3 regions of the Saccharopolyspora antibiotica genome follow, and region 2 is predicted to be linked to each of the others. Evidence: riboswitches for the same ligand, from Rfam matches in the RefSeq annotation. Region 2 holds a riboswitch; each other region holds the start of a gene.

Region 1 (6,100 bases), on a different contig from region 2:
GATCGACCAGGCCGCTCCCGACACGCGCTGCGCCTCCAGCGGCAGCATCAGGTAGAGCTGGTTGTAGAGCGCGAAGTACGCCGACAGCGAGAGCGTGAACCCGAGGAAGCGCCGGTTGGACACGACTTCCCGCCAGCTGCCCAGCACGCTCTGCCGCTGCGCCTCGACCGCGCGGTGCGGCAGCACGCACAGCTGCGCGACCGTGAGCGCCGCGAACGCCGCGCAGGCGACCAGCGCGATCAGCCGGAAGTCCACCGCCAGCAGCACCGCCCCCAGCAGGGGCCCCACCAGGGTGCCCGCGTGCTGGAAGACGTTGAACACGGCGAAGACCTCCGCGCGCCGCTCCCCCGCCTCGTGCATCAGGTAGGTGCGCACCGCCGGGTTGAACAGCGCGCCCGCCAGCCCGGTGAGGATCGCGGCGGCGAACACGCCGGGCAGCGAGGTGAACGCGGCGAACAGGCCGAAGGAGACGACCCGCAGCGCGCAGCCCACGATGATCATCGGGCGGCAGCCGAGCCGGTCCGCGGCGGTGCCGCCCAGGAGGAACATGCCCTGCTGGCTCAGGTTCCGGACCCCGAGCACCAACCCGACCACGGCGGCGCCGTAACCCAGGTTCCCGCTCAGGTACGCGGCCAGGAACGGCATCAGCATGTAGAAGCCCACGTTGATGCCGAACTGGTTGATCACCAGCAGCTTGGCCGCCGGGGACAGCCCGGCGAAGGCGGCGCGGTTCACGGCCGCACCTCGCAGACCGGGCAACCCGCGGAACCGGCGGCGCGGTGGGCGCAGGGATCGACCACCTTGCGCGACCTCCGCCAGCTCGTCGCGCTGTCGACCTCGTCCGGCACACCGTCCACTTCGGAGGGTTCGGAGACCGGATCCGGCAACCCCGCGCGGAACTCCGCGTCGTAGATCGTCCGCCAGTAGCGGTGCGGGCCGTCCGGGAACACCGCCGCCACCCGGTCCGAGCCCAGCTCGCGCGCGCACCAGGAGGCGACCAGCGCCACCGCGCCGGTGCTCCACCCCCCGGTGACGAACGCGCCGGAGGCCAGCCGCAGGCAGGCCGCGGCGGATTCGGCGGCGCCGAGCCAGTGCACCTCGTCGAACGCGTCGTAGTCCACGTTGCCCGGGTGGATGCTGCTGCCGAGGCCGCGCATCAGGCGCGGCACCGCCGGATCCCCGAACACCGCCGAGCCGGCCGCGTCCACCCCGACCAGCCGGACCCGGGGGCGGCGGCGCCGCAGCACCTGCGCGATGCCCGCGCTGTGCCCGCCGGTGCCGACGCCGCACACCACCACCTCGACGTCCGGCAGCTGGTCGAGCAGCTCGTGCCCGAGCTCGCGGTAACCCACGACGTTGTCCGGGTTGCCGTACTGATCCGGCCAGTACGCCCCGGGCAGCTCGGCCATCAGCTCCCGCACCCGCTCCAGCCGGGCCCGCTGCCAGCCGCCCACCGGGTGCGGCTCGCGCACCAGCTCGACCCGCACCCCGTGCGCGGCGAGCAGGGCGCGGGTCAGCTCGTCGAGCTCCGCGTCGGCGACCACCACCACCGGATGCCCCCAGGCCGCCCCGACGAAGGCGAGACCGAGCCCGAGGGTGCCGCTGGTGGACTCGATCACCGTCCCTCCGGGGCGCAGCTCACCCCGCGCGCGGGCCCCCGCGAGCATCGCCCGCGCCGCCCGCGCCTTCATCCCGCCGGGAGCGACGCCCTCCAGCTTCGCCCAGAAGCCCGGGTGGGGCCCGGACATCGGCACGCCGATGCGGACCATCGGGGTGCCGCCGATCAGGTCCAGGACCGAACCGCACCGGTCGGGTGCCCGGCCCGTCACGACGTGACCTCGGGGCGGGCGGCCTCGTAGGTGTGGATCGGGGTCGGCTCCCCGGAGAGCCAGAAGAACGGGTACGGCTCCGCCGAGAGCGCCTGCACCGGGCCGCCCAGCAGCTCGCGCAGCACCGCCGGACCGGTCTGGGCGAACATGGTCAGCGGCAGGCCGCGCCGCGCGCAGGTCGCCGCGATCTCGTCGAAGGTGCCGTTGCCCAGCACCATGCCGGAAGCCAACACCGCGTCCGCTCCCGCGATCGCCTCCGCGTGCTCGGTGAGCACCGGCTCGCCCCACTCGGTGCGGCCGCCCTTGAGGTCGCAGGGCAGGTAGTCCAGGCCGCGCTCGCGCAACGCCGCGAGCAACGAGTTGACCACGCCGATCACCGCGACCCGACCGCCTTCCGGAACCCGGGTGATCGCGGCGACGGCGCGCGCCCGCGCCATCGACTTCACCAGCGAATCCCCCGCCGGGACCACGACCCGCCGCGCGAGCGGGTGCTCCGCGTGCGGGCGGGCGGCCGCGAGGAAGGCGTCCAGCGCGGCCACCCGGACCGGCGGCAGCGGATGCCGCAACAGCTCCGCGACGCGGCGGCCCGCGCAGTCGCGCGCGGTCTCCTCGTCGACCGCGCCCGGCTCGACCGCGCAGGATCCGACCGCGGCGCCGACCCGGACGCTCAGCACCGCGTTGGTGTAACCGGTCCCCCGCCCGGGATGCCGGGCGGCCTGCACGGTGAGGAAGGCGACCGCCACCGACCGGAGCGCCGGATCCTCCCCGGTGAGCTCGCCGGACAGCGCGGCGGCGATCAATCTGTCTGAAGTGGACTCTGCTGCGGCGTGTTGTGCCGCCTGGGCAGGACTAGGACGCACGTGTCTCCCCGAACCGGAGCGATGGCGAAACGAACGCGAGCGGGATCACGCCCTGCGGTGGGCGGTCGGGTCCGGTGGGGATGGCGCGCCGGAACGGCGCGATGCGGCGTTGCGCGGCACCACGTACCTCCTCCGGGGCTCCGCGACCCCGTGCGAATCGGCACGACGGTGCCAGTCTCCTGGCTCGTGGATCGACACCGGCCTCCGGCCTTCCCGCCTCGGGGGCAGTGGCACGGGAGGAGGCAGGCTCCCCGCTCACAGTGGCGGGACCGCGCCGGATTCACACCGGCTTCCTGCACACCGTCGCTTGAACGGATGAGAAGTTCGCAGCCCCGGCCGCGGATGTCAAGTGATCACGGGCACCCCGCGGGGCCGGCCGCGAGCGCCGGAATCGGGGTCCGCGCAGGTGGGAACGAGCGAGCGGACGCGATGGGAGCGGATCCGCGAACCCCCGGCTCCCGCCGGAGTTCCCGCGTGACGACGCGGGAGGCCGACGGGAGCGTCGGACGCGGCCCGCGCGGAGTTCCCGGTGATTCCGGGAAGTTTCGGTCAGCCGGGCTGGACCGCTTCGGCTCCGCGGCGGCGGGCGGTGATGAACAGGAAGGTTCCCGGACCTCCGGTGTCGACCACGTCCAGGCCGGCCGAGCCGAGCAGCTCGCCGAGCTCCTCCGGAGCGAACGAGCGCTGCCCGAAGACGCGCTCGTGGCAGCGCTGGAAGTGGCGCTGGAACGCCCGGGTGCCCTGCCGGTAGGTGCTCAGGGTGAACGTCCCCGCCGGGTGCAGGCACCGCGCCACCTCGGCGATCACCCGGTGCGGATCGGGCAGCACGTGCAGGGCGTCGGAGCAGTTGACCGCGCCCAGGAAGCCGTCCGGGAACGGCAGCGCCCTGGCGTCGCCCTCGGTGAACAGCACCCCGGGCACCGCCTCCCGTGCCAGCTCCAGCAGCGGCGCGGCCGCGTCGAGGCCCAGCACCCGGTCCGGTCCGACCTGCTCGGCCAGCACCCGGGTCCAGCGCCCGGCCCCGCAGGCCACGTCCAGCACCGGGCCGGGGGCCGGTCGCAGCCCGCGGCGCAGGTGCCCGTCCTCGTCCCAGGTGGTGACCGCGCCGTCCCAGTTGCCGCCCGGGACGACGGCCGCCTCGCGGCGCAGTTCCTCGGCGCGGACGCCCGCCACTTCGGCCTCCAACAGCCTGCGGTAGCCGCCGGAGGGGGCCGGTACCGCGGGTTCGGGCGGTTCGGGTAGGTCCGGCCAGCCGATCTGCTGATGGATCTGGTGCTCCGCGCGGGCACCTTGGTAGGCGCGCAGCGCGGCCGTCTCGGCGTCCCAGAGCCCGGCGAGCTCCGCACCGGTGCGGACCGGGCCCGCGATCGACTCCGGTTGCGCCCAGCGCGCCGGCGACGGCCAGGCGCGGCCGATCCCCGCCGTGCAACCGGGATCGGCGAGGTCGGGCTCGGTCAGGCAGCGGCGGATCCGGGCGAACTCCTCCTCCTCGGTCGTCCGCGCGACGACCGGCAGGATCCGGTCCCGCTCACCGGGCAGGTGCGCCAGCAGGAGCAGCACGGCGGTGCGCAGGCAGCGCTCGGCGTCGGCGCGCTCCAGCAGCGCCAGCAGCTCGTCGAGCCGCGCCACCAGCACGTCCCGGACCTGACCGGGCAGGTAGGAACGGGTCGCGTCCTCTCCCACGAGCACGCCGAGCAGCAGCGCGATCCGCGGCCGGTTCGGGTGCGGCGGCCCCGTGAGCACCTCCAGCGGACCGACGAGGTCGGCGGGCCCGGCCGCGACCGGGTCGATCAGCTGGCCGGCGAGCCGGGTGAACGCGGCGTCGGCCACCTGCCGGTCCGGGGCCACCAGCGCGGCCCGCAGTCCGCCCCAGCCGGGCGCCTGGACCGGTGGCCCGGGTTCGGCGAGGATCCGGTGGAGATCAGGTTGCTCTTGAGCACGCATCGACTCGACTCCTTCGCTGTTCCACCACGACCGATCGGGGCCGGTGGGATCCGTTGCGGCGGGCTCCGTCGTGCGGCACGGGCGGAGCGCGAGCGGCGAGCGGATGCCCGGGCCCGCACCGGACCCGTGCCGAGGCCTCGACGGCCGCGCGGTCGTGGACGGGATTCCGGTGGCGGCGCGCCGTTGCGCCGGATCGCGGCCGGCGGAGGTCCGCGCGGCGTCCGCGACGCCCGGACCTCCTCGTCCGGGCGCGGAAAGAGCCGATGCCCGGCTGCCGGGAGGCCCGCCGGGGTGACCGCGATGAATCCATCATGGACGAATCGGACCTGCGGTGACGACCACCGAAAGCGGCCTCCTGGGTCGCCGCCTCGGGTGAGGGCGAGCACCGTTCCGATCACTGACGGTCGATCCCGTGCGGGAGATCCACGCGGACCAGCAGGATCCAGTTCTCCAACGGGTCATACGGCGCCGAGTTCCTTGTCCGCTGGCCATCCGCGCTGCCATGCTCCGGCCGCCTCTCCGGCGCGATCTTCGCGTTTTCCGCCCGGTGCCGGGACGTTCTCACGCTCTCCGGGCACCGGTCTCCCCATCCGATGCCGCTCAGCAGGAGTCCGCCGTGTGCCGATCGCCCCTCTTACCGCCTCGTGCCGCGGTGCCGCCGACGGCGCCCGCGCCCCGCCCCGAGGCAGTGGACCCCCTGCAGCGCGCTCGCGCCGTGCTCGGCGATCTCTGCCTCGGCTCCGGCGCGCGGCACCCCGAGGACCGGATCCGGGACCACCTCGAACTCGATCCCGCCGAGATCACCGAGCTGGAGCTGCTGCTGCGCAGCCGCCACCGCGTCCAGCTGGACCTGTGGGAGGTCTACGACCGCACGCTCGCCGAGGTGGCCGAGCTGCTGTCGCACAACCGCGCGGTCGCCGCCGACCCCTCCGGAGCCGAACACTGATCATCCGTTCGGCCCAACGAGATCACGGACGGCGACGAGATTCGGCCCCGCACCTTGGGCCGCGCAGGTGAGACGTCCCCTCTCGATCGAGTGCACCTGCCTTCACGATCTTGGCCGCCCGCACCGGCTCTGGTTGCCTGCTCCACCGAGACGATTTCGCTGCGCCGACAGGAGCACCCCGCGCGCTCCTCGCAGCCGATCCCGCCCTCCCGGCGGAGTAAGGACGTGCGCACGTGCAACCGTTCCAGCTGCCCGAGTTCTACGTGGCTCACCCGGCGAGGCTGAACCCGCACCTGGACCGCGCCCGTCGCCACACCAAGGAGTGGGCCCACCAGCAGGACATGATCGACGTCCCGCAGCAGGGCATCCCGATCTGGGACGAGCAGGACTTCGACACCCACGACTACGCGCTGCTGTGCGCCTACACCCACCCGGACGCACCCGGCCCCGAGCTGGACCTGGTGACCGATTGGTACGTGTGGGTCTTCTACTTCGACGACCACTTCCTCGAGCTCTACAAG
Region 2 (6,100 bases):
GGTGCGCCGCGAAGTAGTCGAGCAGCGCGTCGAGGTCCAGCTTCCCGCCGGTGACGTCGGTGCCCTCCAGGAACCCGGTGAACCCGTCCCCGCCCCCGGCGAGGAAGTTGTTCACCGCCACCCGGTACGGCGCGTCCGGGACCACCGGCTCGCCGTGCAGCGTCAGCCCCGAGACCTTGGAGCCGATCGGCGCGGACTCGGACCAGGCGTAGTGCAGCCCGGCCGAGACCTGCAGGATCGTGGCGCCCTCCGGGGTCCACTGCTGTTCGAGCACGCCCTTGAGCTGGGCACCGGTGAGGGTGATCGTCTGCATGGTGTTGCCGAAGGGCTGCACCGCGAACGCCTCGCCGTAGGTGACCACGCCGTCGCCCTCCCCGGCCGGGGAGGAGGCGTGCGGCAGATCGGCGCGCACGCCGCCCGGGTTGGTGAGCGCCACCTGCGCGCCCGCGTCCGCGGTGGACTCCAGCTGGGCGTCGGCGATCACGCTGCCCATCGAGGACTCCCCGGACGGCGCGGGCTCCCGCAGCAGGTCGCCCGCGGTGGTGCCCACGGCGCGGTTCGCGATCGGCGCCGCCTTCTCGCGGGCCTCCTCGACGAGCGCGGCCGCTTCCGGGTCCGGAGCGATGTCGCGGGTGACGACCTCGTTGCGGGCGCGGCTGCCCTGCCGCACGACCTCGCCGCTGGCGCGGTCGACGCGCAGGTCCAGCACGGACAGCAGCCGCCCGTAGGACGCGCCCTGCAGGACGGGCCGAGGCGCGCCGGCGGGGTCGGGGACGGTGCAGGTGTACTGCTGGTGGCTGTGCGCGGTGAACAGCGCGTCGACCTTCGGCGTGACCGCCGCGGCGATGCGGTGCGCCGGGCCCCCGGGCGCGACGTCGCAGGAGTTCGGGCCCCCGCTCTCGGCCTCGTCGCCCTGGTGCAGCAGCACGACCTGGGCCTTGACGCCGATCCGGTCGAGGGCGTCGGCGGTGCGGTCGATGGCCTCGACCTCGTCGCCGAACTCCAGGCCGCGCACCGCTCCGGGGCTCACGGAGCTGGGCAGGTCGTGCAGCGTCGCGCCGATGACGCCGATCGGGACGCCGCCGGAGAGCTGCACGGTGAACGGCAGCAGCGCGGGGGCGCCGCCTTCGAAGGTCACGTTGGAGCCGAGGTACGGGAAGTCCGCGCCCGCGAAGGAATCGCGGAACTCGCAGCCGTCCTGCGGGTGGCAGCCACCGGTCGCCATCCGCCACAGCTCCTGGTAGCCCTCGTCGAACTCGTGGTTGCCGGCGACGTGCGCGCGGACGTCCTGGGAGTTGAGGAAGTCGATCGTGGGCTCGTCGTGGAACAGCGCGGAGTTCACCGGCGACGCGCCGACGCTGTCCCCCGCGGAGAACACCAGCGAGTTGGGCACCTCCGCGCGCAGCCGCTCCAGGTGCGCGGCGAGGTAGGCCGCGCCGCCCGCCTCGACGGTGCCGCCGTCGTCGAGCTCGATCTCGCCGGAGGAACCGGTCGGCGGTTCCAGGTTGCCGTGCAGGTCGTTGAACGTGATCAGTCGCACGTCGGCGGTGGCGGGTTCGGGCGGGGCCTGGGGTGCGGCGCCGGCGGTCGCCGCAGTGGCGGTGGCGGCGGTGGCCAGTGCGGTGGCGACGGCGGTGAGGCCGCGTCGCACGCGGGAGGCGCGCATGGCTCGGGATTCCTTCCGGGTGGCGATCTCGCGTCGCAGTCTGCCGAACCGGGCCGCCAGCCACCAGCGCTTCCCGATCACACCTCCGCGCGGCGTCCGCCGCGCCGACGATGATGGGGTTCCGATCAACCTCGAACCCAAGATGTAGTGTGGCGCCCGCTGATGGTTCGCCGGTCCGCCCGGCGTGACAACAGGGAACCCGGTGCGAGTCCGGGACTGCCCCGCAGCGGTGAACGGGAACGACCGCCGTCACCACCCCGCCGAGGGTGGTGCAGCACTGGACGTCCGGCGTCCGGGAAGCGACGGCCAGTAGGCCCGGTGCCGAGCGCACCGGTCGCCCGTGAGTCCGAAGACCTGCCATCGGTGCGCGCACGAGGGGTGCGCGCCGTCCGGGACCTCGCGGGAGGGTCGTGGGACGAGCGGTGCCGCGCGCACCGCGGTCCTGGCGCGTTCCGAGGAGTTCCGGGCAGCTGTCCGAGCTTGCGAGGAGAGAGCCAGTGACCGAGTCCACGACCCGGGCGTCCACAGCCACCGCGGTACCGGCAGGAGTGCGGGTGCTGCGGCGCGACGGCACCGTTTCCGGTTGGGACGAAACGAAGATCTCCGTGGCGCTGACCAAGGCGTTCCTGGCTGCCGAGGGGGAGTCGGCCGCCTCGTCGTCGAGGCTGCACCAGGTCGTCGCGGAGCTGACGGCGCAGGCCGCGGAGGGAGTGCTGCGGCACGCGGGCGCCGAGGGCCTCGTGCACATCGAGCAGATCCAGGACATGGTGGAGCTCGCGCTGATGCGCGGCGGGCACCACGGCGTCGCCCGCGCCTACGTGCTCTACCGGGAGGAGCACGCGCAGGCCCGCGAAGCCGGGGACGAGCGCCCCGCCGACGACCCGCCCCGCCTGGAGATGACCGGGCCGGACGGTGCCCGCGTCCCGCTGGACTGGGAGCGCGTGTCCACCGTCGTCGAGCAGGCCTGCTCCGGCCTGGAGGACGTGCGCGCCGACGCGGTGCTGCGGGAGGTGCGGCGCAACGTCTACGACGGCATCAGCGCCGCCGAGCTGGCCGAATCGCTGACGATGGCCGCGCGCACCTTCGTCGAGCACGAGCCGAACTACTCGCTGGTGACCTCGCGGCTGCTGCTGGACAAGCTGCGCCGGGAGGCGCTGAGCTTCGTCGCGGGCGAGCCGGCCGAGGCGGACCAGGTGCAGATGCGGGACCGCTACGCCGGTTACTTCGCCGACTACGTGCGCCGCGGCATCGAGCTGGAGCAGCTGGACCCGGAGCTGGGCGGCTTCGACCTCGAGCGGCTGGGCGCGGAGCTGGACGCCGACCGCGACACCGCCTTCGGCTTCCTCGGGCTGCAAACCCTCTACGACCGGTACCTGCTGCACGAGGACGGCATCCGGTTCGAGCTGCCGCAGGCGTTCTTCATGCGGGTCGCGATGGGCGTGGCCCTGCGCGAGGACGACCGCGAGGCGCGGGCGATCGAGTTCTACGACCTGATCTCCTCCTTCGACTTCATGTGCTCGACCCCGACGCTGTTCAACGCGGGCACCACCCGGCCGCAGCTGTCGTCCTGCTTCCTCACCACCGTCGAGGACGACCTGCACGGGATCTTCCACGGCATCAGCAACAACGCGCTGCTGTCGAAGTACGCGGGCGGGCTCGGCAACGACTGGACGCCGGTCCGCGGCACCGGCGCGCACATCAAGGGGACCAACGGGTCCTCGCAGGGCGTGGTGCCGTTCCTCAAGATCGCGAACGACACGGCGGTCGCGGTGAACCAGGGCGGCAAGCGCAAGGGCGCGGTGTGCGCGTACCTGGAGACCTGGCACGTGGACATCGAGGAGTTCCTCGACCTGCGCAAGAACACCGGCGACGACCGGCGGCGCACCCACGACATGAACACCGCGAACTGGGTGCCGGACGAGTTCCTGCGCCGCGTCGAGGCCGACGAGACGTGGACGCTGTTCTCCCCGGACGAGGTCCCGGACCTGCACGACCTCTACGGGACGGCGTTCGCCGAGCGCTACCGCGAGCACGAGGCGGCCGCCGAGCGCGGGGAGCTCAAGGTGTTCCGCCAGGTCCGCGCGGTGGACCTGTGGCGCCGGATGCTCACCATGCTGTTCGAGACCGGGCACCCGTGGATCACCTTCAAGGACCCGTGCAACCTGCGCTCCCCGCAGCAGCACGCGGGCGTGGTGCACTCCTCGAACCTGTGCACCGAGATCACGCTGAACACCGGCGGGGACGAGGTCGCGGTCTGCAACCTCGGCTCGATCAACCTCGCCCGGCACGTCACCGCCGAGGGCCTGGACGCCGAGCGGCTGCGCCGCACCACCCGCACCGCGGTGCGAATGCTGGACAACGTCATCGACGTGAACTTCTACACGATCCCCGAGGCGCGGACCTCCAACCTGCGGCACCGGCCGGTCGGGCTGGGGCTGATGGGCTTCTCGGACGCGCTGTTCGCGCAGCGGATCCCGATGTCCTCGCAGGCCGCGGTCGAGTTCGCGGACCTGAGCATGGAGCACATCAGCTTCCACGCGATCGCGGCGTCCGCGGAGCTGGCGGCCGAGCGCGGCCGCTACGAGTCCTTCGAGGGTTCGCTGTGGAGCCGGGGCGTGCTCCCGGTCGACTCGCTGGAGCTGCTGGCGCAGGCCCGCGAGACCGGCGTCGACGTGGACCGCTCGTCCACGCTGGACTGGGACGGGCTGCGCGAGCGGGTGCGCACCGACGGGATGCGCAACTCGAACGTGCTGGCCATCGCCCCGACCGCGACGATCTCCAACATCTGCGGCGTCGGCCAGTCCATCGAGCCGCTGTACCGGAACCTCTACGTGAAGTCGAACATGTCCGGCGACTTCACCGTGCTCAACGCCGACCTGGTCCGCGACCTCAAGGCCGCCGGGGTGTGGGACGAGGCGATGGTGCAGGACCTGAAGTACTTCGACGGCGACCTCGGCCCGATCGACCGGGTGCCCGCCGAGCTGAAGTCCCTGTACGCCACCGCGTTCGAGATCGAGCCGCGCTGGCTGGTGGAGGCCGCCTCCCGCCGCCAGAAGTGGATCGACCAGGCGCAGTCGCTGAACCTCTACATGGCCGCGCCCAGCGGCCGCAAGCTCGACGAGCTCTACCGGCTGGCCTGGCGCAAGGGCCTCAAGACCACCTACTACCTGCGGTCCAGCAGCGCCACGCACGTGGAGAAGTCCACCCTGCGCGGCACCGACGGCAAGCTCAACGCGGTCTCCCCCGCCGCCGCTCCGGCTCCTGCTCCGCAGGCGTGCGCGATCGACGACCCCGACTGCGAAGCCTGCCAGTGACCCGCCCGACCCCCCTGGAGGACTCATGACGTCCACGCACACCCCCGACGCCACCGGCCTCGGCGAGATCGAACGCGGCGCGGGCCGGATCAACGTCGACGACAAGGCGATGATCAACGCGCAGGCCGACGTGAACCAGCTGCTGCCGCTGAAGTACGGCTGGGCGTGGGAGAAGTACCTGGCCGGCTGCAACAACCACTGGATGCCCACCGAGGTGTCCATGCACGCCGACATCGCGCTGTGGCGCTCCCGCGACGGGCTCACCGACGACGAGCGGTTGATGCTCAAGCGCAACCTCGGGTTCTTCGCGACCGCGGAGTCCCTGGTGGCCAACAACATCGTGCTCGCGGTGTACCGGCACATCACCAATCCCGAGTGCCGCCAGTACCTGCTGCGCCAGGCCTTCGAGGAGGCCGTGCACACCCACACCTTCCAGTACATCTGCGAGAGCCTGGGCCTCGACGAGGGCGAGCTGTTCAACGCCTACCGCGAGATCCCGTCCATCTCGGAGAAGGACGAGTGGGCGCTGCGGCACACCCAGAACCTCGAGAACCCCGAGTTCGCCACCGGCGGCCCGGAACGCGACCAGGCCTTCCTGCGCGACCTCATCGCCTTCTACGTGATCTTCGAAGGGATGTGGTTCTACACCGGTTTCGCCCAGATCCTGTCGCTGGGCAGGCGGAACAAGATGGTCGGCATCGCCGAGCAGTACCAGTACATCCTGCGCGACGAGTCGATCCACCTGAACTTCGGCATCGACTGCATCAACCAGATCAAGCTGGAGAACCCGCACCTGTGGAGCACCGCGTTCCAGGAGGAGGTGCGCGGGATGCTCGTCGACGCGTGCCGCCTGGAGGTCGCCTACGGCCGCGACACGATGCCGCGCGGGATCCTCGGCATCAACGCCGAGCTGTGCGAGCAGTACATGCACTTCATCACCAACCGCCGCTGCGCCCAGCTCGGCCTCGCCCCGGTCTTCGCCGAGGTCGAGAACCCGTTCCCCTGGATGTCGGAGGCCATGGACCTGAAGAAGGAGAAGAACTTCTTCGAGACCCGGGTCACCGAGTACCAGTCGGGCTCCTCCCTGTCCTGGGACTGATCCGGCCCGGCCGGACCGCTC
Region 3 (6,100 bases), on a different contig from region 2:
GTATCCGAGCTCATCCGCTCCGGGGCGACGATTTCCCGGCTCGTCCGCTCGGGGCGGGGCGACGATTTCCCGCTCCGCCAACGAGGACGGCGCCGGAGGCGCTGATCGGACCCCCGCGCGCGCCCTGCCCTTCGAGACGTTCTCCGCCGAGCGCGGACGATCTCCGGCGCCGCGCGCCGGGTCTCGCGGCGAGCGGACTCCGGGGCCGCACAAGGACAAAAAAGCACCCCCGCGCTCAACCGACCTGGGGGTCATCGGGAGCGCGAGGGTGCTTCGTGGTCCACCCCTGGGGGTCAGGTGGACGATTCACAGCTTACCAACTTCGCCGGGATATTCCTACTCCGTCCGACTGGTGTCGTAATCGAATCGGAATCAAGCAGCGCGAGACCCCACGTCCCGGGCAGCGCGGACCACCCCGGCGACGGCGTCCGCGGACAGCTCATCCAGCCGGAGGCAGGCGCCACCCAGGGCGGCCGCGACCTGCGCGGCGAGCCCGAGGCGCACCACGCCCTGCTCGCAGTCGACCACCACGGAGGCCACGCCCAGCCCGCCGAGCAGTCCCGCCGCCCGCATCGAGTCCCGCACCGCGCGCTGCGCCCGGCTCCGCCCGTCACCGCCCTCCCCGGCGGGAACAGTTGCCTTGCCGTCGGTGAGCAGGACCAGCAGCGGACGCCGCTGGGGGTCGCGGGTGCGCTCGGTGCCGACGACCTGCCGGACCTTGAGCAAGCCCGCGGCCAGCGGGGTGCGGCCCCCGGTGCGCAGGTCGCGCATCCGGGTGGCGGCGATCTCCACCGAGGAGGTCGGGGGCAGCGCCAGCTCGGCGTCCGCCCCCCGGAAGGTGACCACGCCGACCTTGTCCCGGCGCTGGTAGGCGTCCCGCAGCAGCGAGAGCACGGCACCGCTCACCGCCGACATCCGCTCGCGGGCGGCCATCGAACCGGAGGCGTCCACGGCGAACAGCACCAGGTTGCCCTCCCGCCCCTCGCGGACCGAGCGGCGGACGTCCTCGCGCCGCAGCACGAGCCCGGGGCCGCCGCGCCCGCGCGCCCGCTGGTGCGGGGCGGCGGCGATCAGCGTGGCGGGCAGGTGCACGCCATGTCCGTCCACTGTGGAGGCACGAACCGCCTGTCCGCTGCGGGAACGGGCGCGGGAGCGCCTACCGGGGGCGCCCTCGCCGATGCCGGGGACCTCCAGCAGCCGGGCCCGGAACGCCGGAGCGGGCGCGGCCGGGGGCTTGTCGGCGGGAGCCGGTCCGCGCTCCCCGCCCCGGCCGTTCCCGTCCTGCTGCCCGGCACCGCCGGCGTCGTCGTCCGGCGCGGGCGCCTCCCCGCCACCGGGGCCGTCCGGGCCGTCCTGCGGACCGCCGTCCGGGGAGCCACCGCCACCCGGGCCGTCCCCGGGGCCGTCCGGGTCGTCGTCCGGATCGCCGTCGCCGGAGTCCTCGCCCGCGTGCTGCGCGGCGTCCTGGAGGGCCTGCTGCAACTGGTCCTCCTCCACCCCGGGCTCGTCGAACGGGTCGCGGCGGCGGCGGTGCGGCAGCGCCAGCCGGGCCGCGGCCTCCACATCGGACTCCGCCACCTCGTCCGCGCCGCGCCAGGCGGCGTGCGCGACGGCGGTGCGGGCCAGCACCAGGTCCGCGCGCATCCCGTCCACGTCGAAGGAGGCGCACAGGGCGGAGATGCGCCGCAGCTCGGAATCGGGCAACCGCACCGCGTCCACCCTGGACCGGGCCTCGGCGATCCGGTCCGCCAGCTCGGCGTCCGGCCCGGCCCACCGCTCGGCGAAGCCGGCCGGGTCGGCCTCGAAGGCCAACCGCCTGCGCACCACCTCGGTGCGGGTCGCCACGTCCCGAGACGCCGCGACGTGCACGGTCAGCCCGAACCGGTCGAGCAGCTGCGGCCGCAGCTCGCCCTCCTCCGGATTCATGGTGCCCACCAGCAGGAAGGAGGCGGCGTGCGTCACCGACACGCCCTCGCGCTCCACGTGCGCGCGACCCATCGCCGCCGCGTCGAGCAGCAGGTCCACCAAGTGATCGTGCAGCAGGTTGACCTCGTCGACGTAGAGCACGCCGCGGTGCGCGGCGGCGAGCAGCCCCGGCTGGTAGGCGCTGATCCCCTCGGCCAGCGCGCGCTCCAGATCCAGCGAACCGACCAACCGGTCCTCGGTCGCGCCGACCGGCAGCTCCACCAGCTCGGCGGGCCGGACCTCGCCCGGGGCGGGCCCGTGCGGGCCGTCGGGGCAGCTCGGGTCGGGCCGGTGCGGATCGCAGCCGAAGCGGCAGCCGGGCACGACCTCCAGCGCGGGCAGCAGCGACGCGAGGGCGCGCACCACCGTCGATTTCGCGGTGCCCTTCTCGCCGCGCACCAGCACTCCGCCGATGCGCGGGTGCACCGCGTTGAGCAGCAGCGCCAGCCGCAGGTCGTCATGCCCGACCACGGCGGTGAACGGGAAGCGCGGGCTCCCGGGAGCAGACATGCCAGGTTCCTTCCTCGGGTCTCGGACGCCCCGATGTCGGCTGTGCCGGGCGAGGCAGTGTCCTGGCTCCCGGATCAGCGCGGAACTCCGGCCTTCCCAGGCAGCAGCGTCCGCTGACGCGCCCGGTGGCTCGCGGGGGAGGTCCGCTCCCCGGTCACAGTGGCGCCGACCGCGCCGGATTCGCACCGGCTTCCTGACCTGCCCAGGCTGGGACCAGCGTGCATCGTCGCAGATCACGCTCGGCCGAGGAACCGCGTCGGCGGGCTCAGCCGCGCGGAGCGGGGCATCGGCGCATGTCGACGTGCGGGATGCCGTCTTCGAGATACTCCTCACCCGCGGGCTCGAAGCCGAAGCTCCGGTAGAAGTCCTGCGCGTGGCTCTGCGCGGAGAGGGCGGCGGGGGCGCGCTGGATCTCCGCCAGCGCCGCGCGCATCAGCTTGCGCCCGAGGCCGAGACCGCGCGCGCTCTTCGCGGTGGCGACGCGGCCGATGCGGAAGCCGCCATCGGGGTCTTCCAGCAACCGGAGGTAGCCGAGCACGTACCCGTCGGCGGAGTCGATCCAGAAGTGGCGGGTGCTGTTCTCCAGGTCCCGCCCGTCGAGCTCCGGGTACGCGCAGTTCTGCTCGACCACGAACACGTCCACGCGCAGGCGGAGCATGCGGTAGAGGTCCTCGGCGTCGAGGTCGGCCGTGTAGGCGCGGTGGACGGCGGTGGCGAGCGGTTGCAGGGTCACCCCCACGGGATATCACATTCCGGCTACGGAACCCCCATCACCTGCGGCGGGAGTAGCGCACGACACGCTCCGCGATCAGGGGTCCGCGGCGCCGCCCGAGCGGGAAGCGCTGCGCACGCCCCGACGACCCCGGGGAAACGGACATTCCACGCGACCAGCGCCCTCCCCGGGGTGGGCGGCTGCCGCCGGGCCGGCGCGCGGGCGGGCGCGCGGGCGGGCGGTCAGAGCCGCGCCGCCACCGCGTCGGCCACCGAGGAGACCCGGGTGTACACGCCCGGCACGCCGGGGCGACCGCATCCGGTGCCGTAGGAGACCACGCCGATCAGCATCCCGTCCGCGACCAGCGGGCCGCCGGAGTCGCCCGCGCACGCGTCCCTGCCCCCGTCGGGCACGCCCGCGCAGACCCGGGTTCCCGGATCGTGCTCCGGATAGGCGACCCGGCACCCGGCGTCGTCGCTGATCGCGACCTCGACGGAGCGCAACACCTCGGAGGAGGGCCCGGTCTCGGTGGTGCGACCCCAGCCGAAGACCCGCGCCGGGGCGCCGGGCCGGTAGCGCTCGGTCTCCTCCGCCCCCGCGAGCGGCAAGGTCGGCTCCGGTGCGGGCTCGGCGAGCGTCAGCACGGCGACGTCGTCGCCCGCGGTGACGTCGCGGAAGCCGGGGTGCACCCAGACCTCGCCCACGGTGCGCACCGCGCCGGTGCTCGCGCGCAGGTCCGGCCGCCCGCTGATCACCCGCAGGCCCGCGGGAGCGCGCGAGTCCACGCAGTGCGCGGCGGTGACGACCTTGACCGGGGTGACCAGCGTGCCGCCGCAGAACTGGCGGCCGTCCCGGTCGGTCAGCGCCACCACCCAGGACGCGGACGCCTCCTCGGTGCCGCCGAGCACCCGCTCCCCGGCGTGGGCCGGGGCGGCGAGCAGCGCGAGGGCGGCGGTCGCCGCGAGGCCTCCGGAGGCCGTCCGGACGGCTGGGCGGGCGTGGTCGGACACGGCGACCTCCTGGCTCGCTGCTGCGTACGGCGGCACACGGTAGCGAGCCGATCACCGCGAGATCACGAGGGCGAGGTCACACCGCATCACAAGAATTTTTCGTTAATATGGCTACAGGCAGGAAAAGCTGCGGAGCATAAGCACGGCCGATCGCCGTTCCTCCCGCATTCCAGCCTTCCGATCCGGGACGACCGCGACGCGGCGGCTCCCGGATCACCCCCGATCCGGTGACACCCGCCGGTGGGCACACCCGCCCACCGGCCACCTCCGCGCGCGAGATCCGCGCCGCGACCCGAACCCGAGGAGCGACCCCGTCATGCTGCTGGACCTCACAACCCTGCCGGCGTTCCTGATCGCCAGCGCGGTGGTGGTGCTGACCCCCGGGGTCGACGCGTTCCTGCTGCTGCGGACCTCGCTGCGGCGGGGCGTCGGCGCGGGACTGCGCGCGCTCGCCGGGATCCACACCGCGAGCGTCCTGCAGGTGGCGCTGGTGATCTGCGGCCTCGGCACCCTGATCGCGAACAACCCGGGAGTGCTGGCCGCGCTGAAGTGGGCGGGCGCCGCCTACCTCGGCTACCTCGCGATCATGATCGTGCGCGGCCTGTGGCTGACCCGAGCCGAGACCGGGGAGGGGCTGGAGCGCGGCACCACGTCCGGCCGGCCGTACTGGCAGGGCCTGCTGAGCAACCTCACGAACCCGAAGATGCTGCTGTTCAGCCTGGCGTTCCTGCCGCAGTTCGTGGGTGCGGCGACCTCTCCCCCGCTGCAGCTGGTGCTGCTGGGCGCGGTGTTCCTGGTGCTGGCCGCGATCTGGGAGCTCGTCATCGTGCTGGCCGCCGCTCGCATCGCCGACCGGCTGCGCCGCCCCAGCATCGCCCGCTCCCTGGACGTGGTCAGCGCGGCGGCATTCCTCACCATCTCCGCGGGACTCGTCGCCAGCTGATCGCCAGGCGGAGCGGGCGACGGTCGGGGGAACAGCGGAAACAGCAAGGACCGGGGCGGACCCCGGTCCTTGCTCCCCGACCACCCGCGTCGGCTCAGCCCAGCTGGGCCCGCACCTCGTCGTGATAGGTGCTGACGCGGGTGTACACGCCCGGAGTCCCCGGCCGGGCGCATCCGTTGCCCCAGGAGACGATCCCGATCAGCCGCCCGTTCGCCACGAGCGGGCCGCCGGAGTCCCCCTGGCAGCTGTCCTCCCCGCCTTCCGGCAGGCCCGCGCACACCATGGCGGCGGGGTCGTACTGCCCGCCGTAGGCGCGCGAGCAGTCCTGGTCACCGCTGATCGGCGGGTGCGTCTGGCGCAGGGTTCGGGAGGGCGAGCCGCCCTCCTCGGTGGTCCCCCAGCCCAGCACCGTGGTCGCCGTCCCGGGCTCGTAGAGCGCCTCGTCCCGCGCGGAGGCCAGCGGCAGTGTCCGCCGGTTCAGCGACTGGTCGACCGTGAGCACCGCGACGTCCGCGCCGGTGCTGGCGCTCTGGAACCGGGGGTGCACCCAGACGTCGCGGACCGCCGCCTCGGTCCCCTCCTCGGTGGTCTTGTCGTCCCGGCCGGCGACGACGGTGATCCGCGAAGGAGCACTGCCCGTGACGCAGTGCGCCGCGGTGACGACCTTGGTGTCGCCGACGATCGTGCCGCCGCAGAACTGGTTCCCGGCGGAGTCGGTGAGGTAGACGGCCCACGGGTACTGGGCGGTGCTCGCCGCCTCGCCGCCGACGATCCTGGCGCCGACCGGACCCGCGGACTCCGATCGCGGCGGGGCGCTCGCGCCCGCCGGAGCCGTGATCGCGACAGAGGCCAGCGCGGCCGCGGCGAGTGCCCCGGACGCCGACCACCACCGGGTGCGCAAGCGCTGTGTGCGTGTCATCCCGCTGCTCTCCATCCCCCGGAGCCCGTGCGGCGCGGTCG

Evidence for each region. Region 2 has a riboswitch for cobalamin ahead of ACL03H_RS00370 (ribonucleoside-diphosphate reductase subunit alpha). Riboswitches for the same ligand answer to the same signal wherever they lie in the genome.
Region 1: it holds a riboswitch for cobalamin, as region 2 does, so the genes downstream of both, ACL03H_RS02850 (Rossmann-like domain-containing protein) here and ACL03H_RS00370 (ribonucleoside-diphosphate reductase subunit alpha) in region 2, are expected to answer to the same signal.
Region 3: it holds a riboswitch for cobalamin, as region 2 does, so the genes downstream of both, ACL03H_RS18625 (putative cobaltochelatase) here and ACL03H_RS00370 (ribonucleoside-diphosphate reductase subunit alpha) in region 2, are expected to answer to the same signal.

Annotation. Positions count from the first base shown of each region.
Region 1 is NZ_JBJZOI010000003.1:143,902-150,001, reverse strand. Features, by position in the region: gene ACL03H_RS02860 (MFS transporter) at 1-735, opposite strand, end outside; gene ACL03H_RS02855 (PLP-dependent cysteine synthase family protein) at 732-1,829, opposite strand; gene ACL03H_RS02850 (Rossmann-like domain-containing protein) at 1,826-2,629, opposite strand; cobalamin riboswitch at 2,842-3,007, opposite strand; gene ACL03H_RS02845 (class I SAM-dependent methyltransferase) at 3,239-4,633, opposite strand; gene ACL03H_RS02840 (hypothetical protein) at 5,322-5,579, shown strand; gene ACL03H_RS02835 (terpene synthase family protein) at 5,813-6,100, shown strand, end outside.
Region 2 is NZ_JBJZOI010000001.1:77,718-83,817, reverse strand. Features, by position in the region: gene ACL03H_RS00375 (bifunctional metallophosphatase/5'-nucleotidase) at 1-1,666, opposite strand, end outside; cobalamin riboswitch at 1,813-2,042, shown strand; gene ACL03H_RS00370 (ribonucleoside-diphosphate reductase subunit alpha) at 2,164-4,980, shown strand; gene ACL03H_RS00365 (ribonucleotide-diphosphate reductase subunit beta) at 5,006-6,079, shown strand.
Region 3 is NZ_JBJZOI010000022.1:1,011-7,110, forward strand. Features, by position in the region: gene ACL03H_RS18625 (putative cobaltochelatase) at 373-2,475, opposite strand; cobalamin riboswitch at 2,531-2,671, opposite strand; gene ACL03H_RS18630 (GNAT family N-acetyltransferase) at 2,741-3,208, opposite strand; gene ACL03H_RS18635 (S1 family peptidase) at 3,430-4,197, opposite strand; gene ACL03H_RS18640 (LysE family translocator) at 4,514-5,140, shown strand; gene ACL03H_RS18645 (S1 family peptidase) at 5,235-6,059, opposite strand.